DNA from 4 places in the Xenorhabdus littoralis genome. Region 1 is predicted to be linked to each of the others. Evidence: predicted binding sites of a transcription regulator. Region 1 holds the regulator's gene; each other region holds the start of a gene.
The links. Region 1 encodes PurR, which represses purine synthesis genes. Its sites were predicted from a motif close to CANGCAAACGTTTGCNTG; they were not measured.
Positions count from the first base shown of each region.

Region 2: the regulator PurR is predicted to act here: its motif matches at 2,945-2,962, upstream of purE (5-(carboxyamino)imidazole ribonucleotide mutase).
Region 3: the regulator PurR is predicted to act here: its motif matches at 2,501-2,518, upstream of guaB (IMP dehydrogenase).
Region 4: the regulator PurR is predicted to act here: its motif matches at 1,581-1,598, upstream of cvpA (colicin V production protein).

Region 1 is NZ_VCDP01000067.1:57,826-62,066, reverse strand. Features, by position in the region: gene punC (purine nucleoside transporter PunC) at 1-719, opposite strand, end outside; gene punR (DNA-binding transcriptional activator PunR) at 843-1,751, shown strand; gene purR (HTH-type transcriptional repressor PurR) at 1,755-2,780, opposite strand; gene sodB (superoxide dismutase [Fe]) at 3,259-3,837, opposite strand; gene FE394_RS15810 (Grx4 family monothiol glutaredoxin) at 4,232-4,241, shown strand, end outside.
Region 2 is NZ_VCDP01000025.1:225,071-229,311, forward strand. Features, by position in the region: gene FE394_RS08075 (outer membrane protein OmpK) at 1-201, opposite strand, end outside; gene FE394_RS08080 (riboflavin synthase subunit alpha) at 563-1,174, shown strand; gene purK (5-(carboxyamino)imidazole ribonucleotide synthase) at 1,246-2,313, opposite strand; gene purE (5-(carboxyamino)imidazole ribonucleotide mutase) at 2,310-2,864, opposite strand; gene lpxH (UDP-2,3-diacylglucosamine diphosphatase) at 3,010-3,732, opposite strand; gene ppiB (peptidylprolyl isomerase B) at 3,768-4,241, opposite strand, start outside.
Region 3 is NZ_VCDP01000049.1:29,669-33,909, reverse strand. Features, by position in the region: gene FE394_RS12760 (hypothetical protein) at 100-327, opposite strand; gene FE394_RS12755 (hypothetical protein) at 416-637, opposite strand; gene xseA (exodeoxyribonuclease VII large subunit) at 1,048-2,409, opposite strand; gene guaB (IMP dehydrogenase) at 2,583-4,049, shown strand; gene guaA (glutamine-hydrolyzing GMP synthase) at 4,130-4,241, shown strand, end outside.
Region 4 is NZ_VCDP01000034.1:85,381-89,621, forward strand. Features, by position in the region: gene purF (amidophosphoribosyltransferase) at 1-1,006, opposite strand, end outside; gene cvpA (colicin V production protein) at 1,039-1,527, opposite strand; gene dedD (cell division protein DedD) at 1,680-2,417, opposite strand; gene folC (bifunctional tetrahydrofolate synthase/dihydrofolate synthase) at 2,407-3,705, opposite strand; gene accD (acetyl-CoA carboxylase, carboxyltransferase subunit beta) at 3,698-4,241, opposite strand, start outside.

The DNA.
Region 1 (4,241 bases):
TAACCCATGTTCTTCAAAATAGTGGGTGAACCTGTTAACCAGGCAAAAAAACCAGCACTGCAAGAAGCATAGATCAATACATTTCCGTTAAAAACAGGGGAGTTGAGTAATGTAAAGAAAGAAATTGTCTTCTTATCGGTGTTGGTTTCGATACAACGCTTTTTATTTGTCAGGACCAGTGTTGGCAGCAACAGTAGGAGTGTCACTATCATTAAAACAAGGAAGATGATTCTCCAACCTGTATGTGACAACAACCATGCGCCCAATAAAGGTGCGAGGGCGGGGGAAAGCGCGACCAGAGGCATAATCATCGCAAAAACCCGTTTAGCGCGTTCTGCATCATACCGATCAACGACCAAAGCCTGCCATGAAACCGCAGCAGAACAGACACCAACAGCCTGAATGAACCTCAGCACAAGCAACTGTGTGGCATCAGTTATCCAGAGCATCCCTAAACAGCTAATGGAAAACAGAGACAATCCGATAATAAGAACAGGTTTTCTTCCTAAGTGGTCAGATAATTGTCCCCATAACAGTTGGGCAAAAGCAAAACCAGCAAGAAAAATACTGAGACTCGCACTAATGGCATTTTCTGATGTACCTAATTCTGCTCTCATGGCACCAAAAGCAGGTAGGTACATATCGATGGCCAAATAACCGAGCATACTCAGCCCGGCGAGATAAAACATGAATGAAATTGAGTTTTTATTGTTTGTCATTGTGTCAATAAATCGGTGTGGTAATTGATAAGGAAGTCATCGGCTTATTCTATATGGCATGTTTTTTACTTGTGAAACGGTAATATTTGCAACATGCTGTGAAAAAAATTGAAAGGAAGATTTATGTGGTCTGAATACTCTCTGGAAGTCGTTGATGCCGTTGCCAGAACAGGAAGTTTCAGTTCGGCAGCATCAGAACTTCATCGCGTACCTTCTGCTATCAGCTATACGGTAAAACAACTTGAAGAATGGTTAGCGGTTCCGCTATTTGAACGTCGTCATCGTGATGTGGATTTAACTGAAGCAGGCGCTATTTTTGTCAAGGAAGCTCGTTCTGTTATCAAAAAAATGAATCACACCAGACATCTATGCCAGCAAGTTGCTAACGGCTGGCGGGGACAATTTAGTATCGCGGTTGATCAAGTTGTAAAGCCTGAGCGGACTCTCCGGTTAATTCTGGATTTTTATCGACATTTTCCCGACATAGAATTGTTTATCTATCCTGAAGTTTTCAATGGCGTCTGGGATGCGCTAGTAGATGGGCGGGTAGATCTGGCTATTGGCGCAACACGTGCTTCGCCCGTCGGTGAACGATATAGTTTCAGGGATATGGGGTTTATGCCTTGGTTATGTGTAGCCAGTCCTGAGCATGATTTGGTGAGGATAGCGGAAAAATTAAATGACGACCAAATGCGACCTTATCCCAGTCTGTGTCTTGAGGATACATCACGTAATTTACCTAAGCGCAATACATGGGCTGTGGATAACCAAAGGCGATTGGTCGTTCCCGATTGGGATGCCGGTTTGAATTGCCTCATGGATGGATTGTGCGTGGGAATGGTGCCTGAGCACCGGGCACTACCACTCATCCGTAAAGGCAAACTGACCACACTCGAACTCGAACAACCATTACCTGATAGTCCATGTTGCTTGGCTTGGTCACAAAAAAGCCATTCTCCAGCATTAAGTTGGTTGCTTGATTATCTCGGAGATAGAGAAACACTTAATGCTGAATGGTTACAAGAAAATTAACGATTAACGGCGATAGTCAATAAATGGTCCATCTGCGACAGAGCGTCGCTCAACGAGACGTGGGTGGACTTCAATAGTCTGTGCATCCTCACGTTTATTGACTATTCTGTCCAATAACATTGAAAAGGCCATTTGTCCCAAACGTTCTTTGGGCTGGTGGATGGTTGTTAAGGCTGGTGTAAAGTAGCGGGCATTACGGATATTGTCATAACCAATGATAGAAATATCTTGTGGAACACGTAATCCTAGCTCATCAGCCGCACAAATCGCACCCATTGCCATGACATCCCCACCGCAAAAAACCGCAGTAGGACGATGTTTCTGGTTCAGGATCTTACACATAGCTTGATAACCGGATTCCGGTTCAAAATCACCCTGAACTATCCACTCATCCCGAATGGCAATATTGCCTTCTTTCAGCGCCTTGAGAAAACCTTGGTGACGCCCGCCCCCGGTATTTCTGGCTAATGGCCCAGGAATAGCCGCAATATCCCGATGACCGCGTTCAATAAGATAGCGACCAGCTAGGTAACCACCATGAAAAGCGTTATCAATAATTGCATCGGTAAAATCTCCTCTGGATTCTCCCCAATCCATAACCACCATGGGAATATTGCGGTAGTCTTCCAGCATCCCCAAAAGTTGCTCCGGGTATTCTGAACACATTACCAGCAAACCATCTACGCGCTTTTGCGCCAACATGGCGAGATAAGCTTTTTGTTTATCGGGATCGTTATGAGAATTACATAAAATTAGTGTATAGCCTTTGCTGTAGCAGCTATTTTCAACAGATTCTATGATTTCAGCAAAATAAGGGGCTTCACTTGATGTCGCCAGCAATCCGATAGATTTAGTATGGTTAACTTTCAAACTACGGGCAACGGCGCTGGGTGAATAATTCAGTTCTTTAATGGCCGCCCAAACTGCGGTCTTTGTATCTTCGGCGACGAAACGGGTTTTATTGATAACATGGGATACGGTTGTGGTTGAAACACCAGCGCGTTTAGCCACATCTTTAATCGTTGCCATGATAAAAAGGACTCCTGACCTTATGGTCTAAATTTACAGATCTTTGTTAGTTGTTTGCCAGTATAGTTATATATGGGAGGGCAACTGGCAATAATTTAACGATAAACCCTGAATTTTGTCTGATCTAGCGCAAAAGTGAAAGTAATAATCGATGCTATAAAGTATATGTATCAAATATCACAGTGCGATACTTAATCATCATGATGAATAATCACTTAAAATTTATGGTATCGCTGAAGCTTAACTTTCACTTGAGGATGTTCTATGGATACAGATCTTAAATTGGGGTTATTGACTGCCTGTAGTGCATTAATAATGATTGTTTTTTTGGGGAGTCTTTGTCTGATCTAACCAAGATCCAGAAAAAGAATTGAAGTGTATACTGGCCTGATTCAAGGGCAGATTTCCGATATTCATGCATTCCTGAATGGGAAAACCTGCCCTTTGTTATTTAAAATTGGCGCGAGAATTTATCTCATTAAGCCAGATTTTTTTCAACGAATTCCCAGTTGACCAGAGCCCAGAAGTGCTCCAGATATTGAGGACGTGCATTGCGATAATCGATGTAATACGCGTGTTCCCATACGTCAACGGTCAGAACTGGTTTATCTTCGCCAGTCAATGGAGTTGCTGCGTTGGAAGTATTGGCGATAGCCAGGCTGCCGTCAGTTTTCTTGACCAGCCATGTCCAACCAGAACCGAAGTTCTTCAGGGCTGCGTCAGTAAACTGCTGTTTGAACTCAGCAAAAGAACCGAAAGCACTGTTGATAGCATCTGCTACTCTTCCAGTTGGTTCGCCACCACCATTTGGTGACAGGCTGTGCCAATAAAAAGTATGGTTCCAGACTTGTGCTGCGTTATTGAAGATACCGCCTTCAGATGTTTTGATGATTTCTTCCAGGGATTTTCCGGAAAATTCAGTATCTTTAACCAGATTATTCAGGTTTACAACGTAAGTGTTGTGATGTTTTCCGTAGTGATATTCTAGAGTTTCTGCAGAAATGTGTGGTTCCAAGGCATCTTTGGCATAAGGTAATGCTGGTAATTCGAAAGACATTGCATGCTCCTTTTTAATATCGGGTTTTGGCTCTGCAAACCATTCACTAAGTAAGAGATTAATTCATGGACAGAGCAAATTTAAGTTTATTATCATGTTGCTATTTTGGTAATTATCTTAACAACTTTTCTGATAAATTACAGAGGAAAAGATGCTATTTAGCGGCGATATGGCGTAGAAATGCACTTTAATCCAGAATAAATACCAATAGTTAGAATAAAAATATCTACTGATTATTTGTTGCGAATCATGGAAAAAAACTGCCGCAGAAAGTTCTCAGTAGAAAGGTTAGGGATGAAAGTGGTATTCTGAATAAATCTTTTCTGATCCGGATGAATGGCTTTTACAGTTTTAAGGAAGCAAAATGACAATGACTAATATGCAATCTAATGCAATGGCTGGTA
Region 2 (4,241 bases), on a different contig from region 1:
GGGGGAGAGGTTTTTTTTCGGATCAACTTTATTTTCGGACTGAAAGTACAGGCTGGTATCAATGGATTGAAAATTGACGAAATCCTCTGCCTGAACAGGCGTTGAGAAAAGAAAAAATAAGGGAATGGCAGATAGATTGACAATTGTTGTTGAGGCTGACCTTACAGTATTGCTGGCTTCCTGTTTCCTTGGCAATGGCACTTAGTATCTCCTGGTGATTTTGTGGAGGATTAACTGTAAAGCAGCCACATTTATTGAATTGTGATCTTATGTCAAATAATTATTGTGGATTTTTTATGATTTCTCAGATTACTTTAGTCGATAGGCAATTATTTTGTTTTTTCTTTGCTTTCAAAATGTGCTGATTTTAATACCAGCACATTTTGATATAGAATTTATTTTTTAAAATATAAGTCCATATTTTTTTGTTTTTAAATCATTTTTAAAAAATAGCTTGAAGGTGTTAATTTTGTTTTAATCTCTCGATAAGTAAATGTTATCACTCTAGTTTAAAATAAATAGGGTTAAAATTTTATTAAATTGAATTTTGAGGTGAATTATTATGTATACAGGTATTGTACAAGGTAAAGAGAAAGTATTATCACTTAATAAAAATAATGGTTTTAGTACATTAATAGTCAGCAATCAAAATCATTTTTTTGATGATGTCACGGTCGGTGCCAGTGTTGCTATTGATGGCACATGCCTGACTGCCACCCAATTTAATGGGGATAGAGTTTATTTTGATATCTCCGATTTCACTGCTGATAACACAACATTAAAGTTTCTCTCCGTTGGAGATGAAGTCAATGTTGAACGTTCACACCAGATGAATAAGGAAAACGGGGGACATAGTCTTTATGGGCATGTAGAAGGAATGGCTGAAGTCGTCGAATTTACTGCAACCGGTGAAACGTATCGGTTAGTTATCCGAATCCCTCAAGACAACATTAACTATTTTTTCCTGAAAGGTTTTATTGGTCTTCATGGTTGTAGCTTAACCATTAATGACATTGATGAAGAAAACAAGACAATTGCTTTAAACCTGATCCCCGAAACATTAAGGATGACTAATCTCAGCAAAATTAAGGTCGGCAATTTCCTCAATTATGAGATAGATCAAATGACGAGAACGATTGTGGATACTTTTTCCAGAACATTATCAAAAAAATAAACATTATTTCTATGTCCAAAACTGTAAGCGGTAAGCATATTTTTATGCATTACCGCTCCTCAGGGATTTTTTCAACTTAACTTACTTTGTGCCCATTCAAGTCCACTTTGGTACTCTTCAGGTAATAATGGAATCAATCTTTGTAAAGTTGTTTTTAATAGATCACGATCAGAATGAACCAGATTCAGGTGTCCTACCTTACGCACTGAGCGAACTTCCTTTTCGTACCAATGTAAATGAACCAGTGGCAGGCTGAGCCATGCAGGATTTATTTCTGTACCGATCAGATTGATCATCACGGATGCTGCAAATATTTCCGGCTGAGGCATGGGGAGATCCAGAATCGCCCGTAAGTGAAGTTCAAACTGACTGATCGAAGCACCATTTTGTGTCCAGTGACCGCTATTGTGAACTCTCGGTGCCAGCTCATTGATCAGCAGATCGTCACCAACGATAAAACATTCCATCGCCATCACACCGACATAGCTTAGGTGATCCATGATGGTAGACAGCATTTTTTCTGCTTGTTGCTGTAATTTATTATCTGCATTGGGGAAAGCAACACTGGTACGCAAAATGCCTTCCTGATGAAGATTATGAGTCAGTGTATAAAATACCGATTCACCCTGAGCATTACGGGCACCAACGAGTGAAACTTCTCCCGTAAACGGGATGCCTTGCTCGACGATACACTCGCCATAAATTTCAGGTGGCAACTCAGCTTCATCACCTGGCCGGATTCGCCATTGTCCACGTCCATCGTAGCCGCCCGTTCGACGTTTAACGATGATAAAATCACCTAACTCTGCAAACAGTTGTGGCCATTGGCTGACATCGGACAGCAATTTCCACGGCGCTGTTGCCAAACCTAATGTGTCCATTAACTGTTTTTGTGGTAAGCGATCGGCTAGCTGCGGGAAAATATCACGATTGATAAACGCCTTGTGATGCGCTAACTCGCGAGTTAATGCGGTTTCGGGCCAACGTTCAATTTCTGCGGTGATAACACTGCTCTGATAAGGGACAGCTTCCGGCTCTGCATCCAATCCAACGGGATAAACAGCAATTCCCAACGGTTCACCTGCCTGACGGAGCATCCGACCCAATTGACCATTGCCCAATACGCAAACAGGCTTCATGCATCCTCCCGTGGGTCCGGATTATCCAAAACGTCCCGTGTTTGTGCATAGCGCCAGTCTGACAGACGTTGAAACAGAGCGTAATCATGCAAAGCCAACACTTGAGCGGCTAACAATGCGGCGTTGGCTGCTCCGGCTTTACCGATAGCCAGTGTACCTACAGGAATGCCCTTTGGCATTTGAACGATAGAATAGAGGCTATCAACACCACTGAGAGCTGCACTTTGTACGGGAACGCCAAACACAGGTACTAAAGTTTTGGCTGCTAACATGCCCGGTAAATGTGCTGCACCACCCGCACCAGCGATAATCACATTAAAACCACGCTCTTTGGCTTGCTCGGCGAAGTGAAAAAGTTTATCAGGTGTTCGGTGCGCCGAAACAATTTCAACATGGAAAGGAATAGCAAGAGAAGTCAGAATATCGGCTGCATGTTGCATCGTCGCCCAGTCACTTTTTGATCCCATGACAATGGCGATTTTAGCGTGATGATGTGTTTTTACTGCTGTTATGGAAGTAATAGTTGCTTCGGGATCAGGGCTAGCCGTCATAAATCAGATGCTCCTGTATTGAGAGTCTACCAGAACAAAGATGATGTTTAAGATGGCGGATCATATCACGCGAATTGCACAAGGAAAACGTTTGCGTTGATTGATTTGTCGATTTTTCCGAAAAATCCAAAATAGTTAATTGAACTCAGAAGGGGAAAGATATCAACTCAATGGATGTTTCTGTTACTTTGAACATCGAACCTTTCTCATGCCATGCACCTAATACGCCCCGATGTACGATTTTATCGCCAACTTGAATTTCATGGATCGCCGGACGATGGGTATGCCCGTGAATTATCCAATCAACCTGATACTTTTTGAAGTGTTCGATAACTGCTGGTTGATTGACATCCATAATTGTTTCAGATTTCTGGTTGTTTGCGTATTGGCTACCTGCGCGCATTCTGGCTGCGATTTTCAAACGGGCAAATAAAGGAAGAAGAAAAAACAACCGTTGGATCCATGGAGTATGAACTCGCTTACGATACTGTTGGTAACCGATATCATCGGTGCATAGCGTATCGCCATGTAAGATCAAAATGCGTTTACTGTATAACTCCAGCACTTTTTCTTGTGGCAGCAGGATTATTCCACTTTCTCTGGCAAAGCGGGAGCCAAGCAGGAAATCACGGTTACCATGAATGAAATAACAGGGAATACCTTTTTGTTTCAGTTCATTAAGGGCCTGAGCGATGGTGGTATGCAGCGGATTGGGATCATCATCACCAATCCAATAGTCAAAAAAATCACCCAGAATATAAAGGCTTTCAGCCTGAATCGCATCTTCACGTAAAAAACGCAGAAAACCGGCAGTAATTGCCGGTTCTTGCTCACTGAGATGCAAATCTGCAATAAACAGCGTACTCATGTAATGATTAACTACTCTCTAGTCTTCAGCAGTAATTATGCGCTGACAGTAACGCGTTCAATGATCACATCTTCGCGTGGTACATCCTGGTGCATACCGCTGCGGCCTGTGGAAACACTTTTGATTTTATCAACGACATCCATGCCTTCAACGACTTCGGCGAATACACAATAACCCCATCCGTCCGGACGTTCTGAACGGAAATTCAGGAAATCGTTATCAACAACGTTAACGAAGAATTGGCCAGTTGCAGAATGTGGGTCATTAGTACGTGCCATTGCAAGAGTGCCACGGCTGTTTTTCAGACCATTATTAGCTTCGTTCTTGATAGGATCTTTAGTTGTTTTCTGCTTCATGCCTGGCTCAAAGCCACCGCCTTGAATCATGAAGCCATTGATAACACGGTGAAAAATTGTGTTGTCATAAAAACCTTCAGAGCAGTAATTTAAGAAATTCTCGACAGTTACAGGCGCTTTATCAGCAAAGGTATTGATTACGATATCGCCAAA
Region 3 (4,241 bases), on a different contig from region 1:
GTATCAGTGTTAACGGGCTAAATTAGCTTATGAAGATTACTTACTCCTCGCTACGCAAGGAGTAAGTAATTGATATAGCATATTCTAATACCTACTGAATCAGTAAAATTTTTTTAAAACATCAACAATAAGATTTAGGAAAAGGACAACTGAGTCTACACTGGAAATTAATATTTTTATTAGCGAATTAGGAACGTTAGTCATACATTTTATTGCAGCAATAATTCCAGTTACACATTTTTTAAATCCATTAATTGAATCACTTATGGCTATCCAAAAAGCATCAGGCAAGACTGAAGATTCCTGTTCTTGTGTTAGTGTACTCATAATTACCTCGTTATTTATAAGAGTAATAAATAATTTCATCGTATGGCTTGTGAAAATCATATTTTATTAATTTAATGTTTTTTAATCATTAAGAGTTAGAGTCTGATTTTTGGTCATTAAGAGTTTTAATAAGACCATCGAAGCCATCCTGGATGGATTTGTTTATACGGGTTACTACTTCATCAGATATATGACCAGAATATTTAAGTGCATTAAATATAGCTTGTGACATCTCTGAAAATCCGTTGGCAATGTAAATCAGATCATCCCAAAAAATATTAGGAATTACTGCTTTGTCTAGTTCGTTCATAATCTACTCACTATTTTTTTGTGTAATATTACTATGTAATGATCATATGAAAATATTTTTTAAAAAAATATATATTTATGAAAATCATTGATAATAAGTGGTGAGAAAAAACCAAATTAAGAGTGCTTATCTATGCTGCTTTTTTGAAATAGAGTATTTTGGAAATTATAAATGAAAGCGGTGTTATCTTAAGGAATGTGCTGTGTACTTAGATAATAATAGCAATCAATTATATAAAAGTTTTCTAAAACAGTCCGGCAGTAATTATTTGAATAATAGTCAGCATCCTTACTTTTCAGTGTAGGATAAATTCATCATTCATCAACCGACAAAGTTAAAAAAATAAAAATAAGGGGCGAAAGTTTAATCTAAACCCCTTATTAATCTAAAATTATTCACATTACCGTAATTTAATTTTTTTTCTTACGGGTCTTCTTCACTTGCGTCACCTGACTCTCAACCCAGCCATCCTGCAACCGCGTTTTCAGCGCATCCCCAACTTTCACCTGCTTAACCTGTTTCAACAACTTTCCGTCAGACGCTTCGCTGATACTGTAACCACGACTCAGTGTCGCCAGTGGGCTAACCGCTTCCATTCGTGAACAGGAAACGGCAAATTTTTCCCGATAGCGTCCTAATTGTCGCTCAATAGCTTGTTTTAAACGAAAATCAAGTTGTTGGATAGATTGGCTATAGTGTCGGATTTCTCGCTCAGGGTGAGTCTGTAACAGCCGTTGACTAACTTTTTCATACGAAATTGAATGCTGTTTTAGGTTACGTAAAAAGGCATCAATCAGCTTTTGTCGTAACTCACTCAAATGATTTTGCTGGCGCGCCAATCGCAAATCAGGACGTTGTTGTTGAAGCCGATGCTGCAATAGATTAAATACCCGTTGTTTTTGGGCGAAGAAGTAATCCATCGCCATTTCGAGCCGTTGTTGCAGGGACTGCACTTGCCTTAATAATTCGATTTGATTACGGCTAACCAGTTCTGCCGCCGCAGAAGGAGTAGGTGCACGCAGATCAGCGACAAAATCCGCAATTGTCACATCCGTTTCATGTCCGACAGCACTGACGATAGGAATACGGCTCTGGAATATTGCCCGTGCAACGTGTTCGTCATTAAAGCACCACAAATCTTCAAGTGATCCGCCGCCACGTCCGACAATCAGAACATCACACTCTTGCCTCGCATTTGCCAGCTCAATTGCCCGAATAATCTGTAAGGGCGCTTCGGTACCCTGAACTGCGGTGGGGTAAATGATAATTGGCAGGGAGGGATCACGGCGTTGCAAGATATTGAGGATATCGTGCAGCGCTGCGCCACTGGCCGAGGTTATAACGCCAAGTCGCTTTGCCGGTGAGGGCAGTAGTTTCTTATGGATCTGATCAAATAAACCTTCTGCGGTGAGTTTTTGCTTCAACACTTCAAATTGTTGTTGTAGCAATCCATCACCGGCAGGTTGGATACTTTCCACGATTAGCTGATAGTCACCCCGAGGCTCATACAGGGTAATTTGTGCCCGAACCAACACCTGTTGGCCATTTTGTGGACGAAATGTTGCCCTGAGATTGTGACTGCGAAACATAGCGGCACGAATTTGTGCACGTTCATCTTTTAATGTGAAGTACCAATGTCCTGATGATGGCTGAGAAAAATTGGACATTTCAGCAGAAAGCCAAATTCTGCCCATTTCCAGCTCCAATAGCTGGCGAACCGTCTGATTCAGGCGGCTGACAGAAAAAATTCCGGTATTGGTAGGTAGTGACATGTGAGCCAGATCAAATTTTAAAACAAGGACTTAATTAACCGATATTAATCTTCTTGTATGACTAATCAAGAATTTTTTTCAGAAAATGCTGGAGGCAACCGATTTCGGCCTGTATAATGCCGCGGCAATATTTTATCCCTCTTATTGCCCCATTGCTTGGTGAGATATTGCCCATGTTACGTATTAAAAAAGAAGCATTAACTTTTGATGATGTTCTGTTGGTTCCTGCCCATTCTACAGTCCTGCCTAACACAGCGGATCTGTCTACTCAATTAACCTCTACTATTCGCCTGAACGTTCCTATGCTTTCAGCAGCCATGGATACCGTGACGGAATCTTCAATGGCAATCGCACTGGCTCAGGAAGGGGGCATTGGCTTCATTCATAAAAATATGTCGATTGAGCGCCAGGCTGAAGAAGTCAGTCGTGTGAAGAAGCATGAAAGCGGTGTTGTTACCGATCCTGTCACTGTGACGCCACAAACGACTCTGCGTGAAGTTCACAAACTGACCGAGCGTAATGGCTTCGCAGGTTATCCTGTTGTGACAGAAGAGAATGAACTGGTTGGTATTATTACGGGTCGTGATGTGCGTTTCGTTACCGATTTAGATCAGCCAGTGACTGCCGTGATGACACCGAAAGAGCGTCTGGTGACAGTAAAAGAAGGCGAAGCCCGTGAAGTTGTCTTGCAGAAAATGCACGAACAACGTGTTGAGAAAGCGCTGGTTGTTGATGATAACTTCCACCTGCTTGGCATGATCACTGTGAAAGATTTCCAGAAAGCAGAGCGTAAACCAAACGCGTGTAAAGATGAGCAGGGTCGTCTGCGTGTTGGTGCTGCGGTTGGTGCAGGCGCTGGCAACGAAGAACGCGTTGATGCGTTGGTCGCTGCGGGTGTGGACGTACTGTTGATCGATTCTTCTCACGGTCACTCTGAAGGTGTTTTGCAACGCATTCGTGAAACCCGCGCTAAATACCCTAACCTGCAAATCATCGGCGGTAATGTCGCGACTGGTGAAGGCGCTAAAGCGCTGGTAGACGCGGGTGTGAACGCGGTGAAAGTAGGTATCGGCCCTGGTTCCATTTGTACAACCCGTATCGTAACCGGTGTTGGTGTTCCTCAAATCACGGCGATTGCAGATGCAGTTGAAGCGTTGGAAGGAACGGGTATTTCTGTTATTGCTGATGGTGGTATCCGTTTCTCTGGTGACATTGCTAAAGCAATCGCTGCGGGTGCTGCATGTGTAATGGTCGGTTCAATGCTGGCTGGCACAGAAGAATCTCCGGGTGAAATCGAGCTGTATCAAGGCCGTTCGTTCAAATCTTATCGCGGAATGGGTTCTCTGGGCGCGATGTCCAAAGGTTCTTCTGACCGTTACTTCCAGACTGATAACGCAGCTGACAAATTGGTACCAGAAGGTATTGAAGGCCGTGTGGCTTATAAAGGTCTGCTTAAAAGCATCGTTCATCAGCAGATGGGCGGCCTGCGTTCCTGTATGGGTCTGACGGGTTGTGCAACCATTGATGAACTGAGAACTAAAGCAGAATTTGTTCGTATCAGTGGTGCGGGTATTCAGGAAAGTCATGTTCATGATGTGACTATTACCAAAGAATCACCAAACTATCGTTTAGGTCTGTAATTTATTTTAGAGTGGCCCGTTATCGGGCCACTGCTCTCTTTATTTTTTTAATTGCCACTTGTTTTTGGAATTCACCTCAAATGACAACTAATATCCATAAGCATCGCATTCTGATCCTTGATTTTGGTTCGCAATATACTCAACTGATTGCCCGCCGCATTCGTGAAATTGGTGTTTATTGTGAACTCTGGA
Region 4 (4,241 bases), on a different contig from region 1:
TAAAGGTGCGTCCTACATAGCGGTTTTTGACAAATCCCTGACGATAAGGCTTATCCAGTATGTGGGCTATTTCCAGTGCGATGTCACAAGATGTTTCCGGTATGGGGATAACGACGTCAATATGCAAGTCTTCCCACTCACAGGCAATTTTTTCACCTAACTTTTTACCCATCCGCAACCGCGCGTTATATACCGAAATTTTATCAATAAAGGAATCAGGACGGGCAAAATAGACAAATTCGAACAGGCAGGGTGTCAATGATGGGGTTTCTGAGCACTGGCGAGTGAACAGCTGCCCCTGTTCAGTGATGTAAATTGCTTCTCCGGAAGCCACATCACGCAGGAATTCAAAGCCCAGTGTATCCAATGCGACGCTTTCTGATGCCACCATATATTCATGGCGGCCATCTTCCAACGTGCGCTTGCCCAATACCAGCGGCCGGATGCCATGTGGATCACGAAAAGCCACCAAGCCATGCCCGATAATCATGGCAACGCAAGCATAAGCACCCCGTATTTTTCTGTGCGTTTCCGCTACTGCCGCGAAAATAGCGTCAGGCTCCAATGGAAAATTAGGGAATTGGGTTAATTCATTAGCAAAAATATTCAGCAGAATTTCAGAATCTGAGGTGGTGTTGACATGACGGCGAGCATTTTCAAACAGCATTTTTTTCAATTCATGTGCGTTTGTCAGATTGCCATTATGCGCTAGCGTGATACCAAAAGGAGAATTCACATAAAAAGGTTGCGCTTCAGATGCGCTAGAGCTGCCCGCTGTTGGATAACGGACATGCCCTATCCCGATTGTTCCCCGCAAACGTAGCATGTGTCGCGTCTCAAACACATCTTTGACCAAACCATTGGCCTTACGTAAACGGAATCCATTGTTACCATCAATAGTCGCAATGCCTGCTGCATCTTGTCCACGGTGCTGAAGCACCGTTAATGCATCATAAATCGACTGGTTAACCGGTGTAAAACCGGCGATACCGACAATACCGCACATGTAGTCTTTCCTCATCAGCCAAGCGGAGAGGATTATCTCTCCGGCAGGAAACTCGACGCACTTTGCAGGTAGTCAAAAAACCACCTGATGATTTGACTGAACTGTGGGATCAGTTGTGACTGTTGCCAGTCCTGACTTTTGGGAAGTGGCGTGAAAGAATCTGCAACAAACAGAATGGCAGACACAATCAATACACCGCGCAACGCCCCAAAGCAAATCCCCAGAACCCGATCAGTACCTGACAGGCCAGTTCGCTGAACAAGTGAACCAATTACATAGTTTACTACTGCGCCAACAATCAGTGTTGCAAGGAATAAGATGGCAATCGCTATCCCATTACGCACCAGTTCATCTTCAAGGCGGGTAAAATATACCGCCAGATAAGTATAAAAGCGGCTTGCGACAAAGAAAGCACAACCCCAAGTTATCAAGGAAAGCGCTTCGCGAACAAAACCACGGATCAGGCTAACCAGTGCCGAGAAACCAATGATGGCGATAATCGTATAATCAATCCAGACCATATTTCAATCCAAAAATAGGCCCCGGCATTCAAGTCGGGCGCATTCTAACAGAAAACGAAAACGTTTGCGTAATAGATTTATCACTCTATCGAAAATAATTTTTTATATCTTTACGGGAAGTTTTTGCTCCCCGTGAAATAGCAATCCAATGATTATTTATAATTTTTTATTTGGCCCTGTAATCCTGTTATATCCTTCAATTCGGTCAAAATGGATTCAAGAGCCCGCCTTGATGCGTTAGGACCCACATAAATCCGTGTCAATTGTCCCTGTACCGGAGAAGATGGAATTGTGTACACCTGATGCCCGGAAAGACGCAATCTCGCCACTATTTCATTCACTTTATCCGCATTTTTCAATGCGCCAAGTTGGACAACATATGCCGTAGCTTGCGGAGCCTGTTCGACTGGCTTCGATTTAGATTTAGTTTCCGAATTGCTTTCAGGGCGAGACTCAAGCTTAGCCTGTGGCTTGGTTTCCACTTTCTGCTGAGGGGGTGACTCAGGTTTGACCGTAACTTTTGGATCTTTAGCCGTAGTTACAGGAGAAACAGTTACAGGAGGAACAGCTACAGGAGACTCAGCCACCGGCTCAGTTTCTGTGGATAACGAGCCGGACAGCATATCTTCTGTATCTAACCGCTGTTGTTCCTGTTCTTGTGTTTGCATTGCTTCCGCCGCGCCTTCCGGTGGTGTAGATGGCATGTTTTGTGTCAGGGGCGAAATCGAATCGATATCCTCTTCATCTCCCGGTTTTGGCACCAGTGGAATAGAAGCAAACTGGTCTTCGTTATATTTCTTATCGCCGTCAAATATTATGGGCAGAACAATCACTCCCAATGCTACAAGAACAATGGCTCCAACCAAGCGATTCTGAAATTTACTTGCCACGTTCCTTCTCCTCCTCCAGTGCCTCCATGACATGAGCGACTGTATGGAAAGAACCGCAAACCACAATAATATCTTGGGCTGATGCATCTTCCATTGCCTGCTGCCATGCGGGTTCCACTTCTGCAAATATTCGGGATTGTGTAAGATGCCCGGCCAATACCTCTGCTTTTGCTCCACGCTGTTCATGCAATGATGCGCAATACCATTCGTCAATCTGTTGGGAAAGACAGGCCAGCGTTCCCGCTATATCCTTGTCTTCCAGCATACCAACTACACCACGAATTTTACTGTCTGGTGAACGGGGCAATTCTGCCAGTTTCTGTATCAAATAACCCGCAGCATGAGGGTTATGAGCCACATCTAAAATGACCCGTGGAGTTTCCCGGATAATCTGGAAGCGTCCCGGTAATTGGGCATTTATCAATCCTGTGTGGATCGCTTGTGCATCAATGGCTCGACTGACGTTGTCATTCTGTTGCAGCAAGCAGTGAATGACTCCCATCGCCGTCGCTGCATTTGCCAGAGGCAGATTGGGTACGGGCAATCCATTGAATTGCTGATCTCCGGTTAACCAATTCCAGCTATTTTCATCCAGTGAGAAATGCCAATCAGCACCACGACGGAAGAGTTTAGCCCCTAATTCATCAGCAACTTCAGCAATCGAGAGTGGCATATCGGGTTCACCCACTACCGCAAATCGCCCACGACGGAAAATGCCGGCTTTTTCACGACCAATATGCTCACGATCATTTCCAAGCCAATCCGTATGATCCAGAGCAATGCTGGTGATAGCGGCAATATCCGCATCTACGATGTTAGTAGCATCCAGACGCCCGCCCAAACCGACTTCGAGGATCACAACATCAAGATCGGCTTCTTTAAAAAGCTGCAACGCCGCCAATGTGCCATATTCGAAATAGGTCAATGAAATATCACCACGCCGGGTTTCGATATCCGCAAAGACACGGCAGAAATCCTGCTCTGTTGGTTCTTTACCCTGAATGCGCACTCTTTCGGTATAGCGTACCAAATGTGGGGAGCTATACACGCCAACCTTAAGCCCTGCGGCCAGGAAAATAGATTCAAGGGCATGGCAAGTTGTCCCCTTGCCATTAGTACCTGATACCGTGATGACTTTAGGTGCCGGATTCAATAAACCTAATTGGCTACCGAGTTTTCCCACACGCTCAAGCCCCATATCAATGGCTTTGGTGTGCAGGTTATTGAGATAAGAAAGCCACGTCATCAGTGACGACGTGGCTTTAGGAGTTTGCAAAGTATCAGACATCTTCTTTATTAATATTGATGTTTAGGTCAGCTTCGACATCAGCAGGTTCAACAACAATTTCTGTTACTGGTTCTGCTTTTGTGCTTGTTCCCGATTGCGGTTGATTTGTCAACATTGCAACCAGGTTGGCGACTTTCTCACGCATTTCCAGACGATGTACAATCATGTCTATTGCGCCTTTCTCCAGCAGGAATTCACTGCGCTGGAAGCCTGCCGGCAATTTTTCACGCACGGTCTGCTCTATTACGCGAGGGCCAGCAAAGCCAATCAAAGCCTTAGGTTCAGCGATATTGATATCACCGAGCATTCCCATACTCGCCGTAACGCCACCCATTGTCGGATGAGTCAGGATACAGATATAAGGCAAGCGACGATCTTGCATCTTGGCTAGTGCCGCACTGGTTTTTGCCATCTGCATCAATGACATCAGCCCTTCCTGCATACGCGCACCGCCACTGGAAGCAAAACAGATAAACGGACAGTTGTCTTCCAAAGCCTGTTCAACGGCACGGACAAAACGCGCACCGACCACAGAA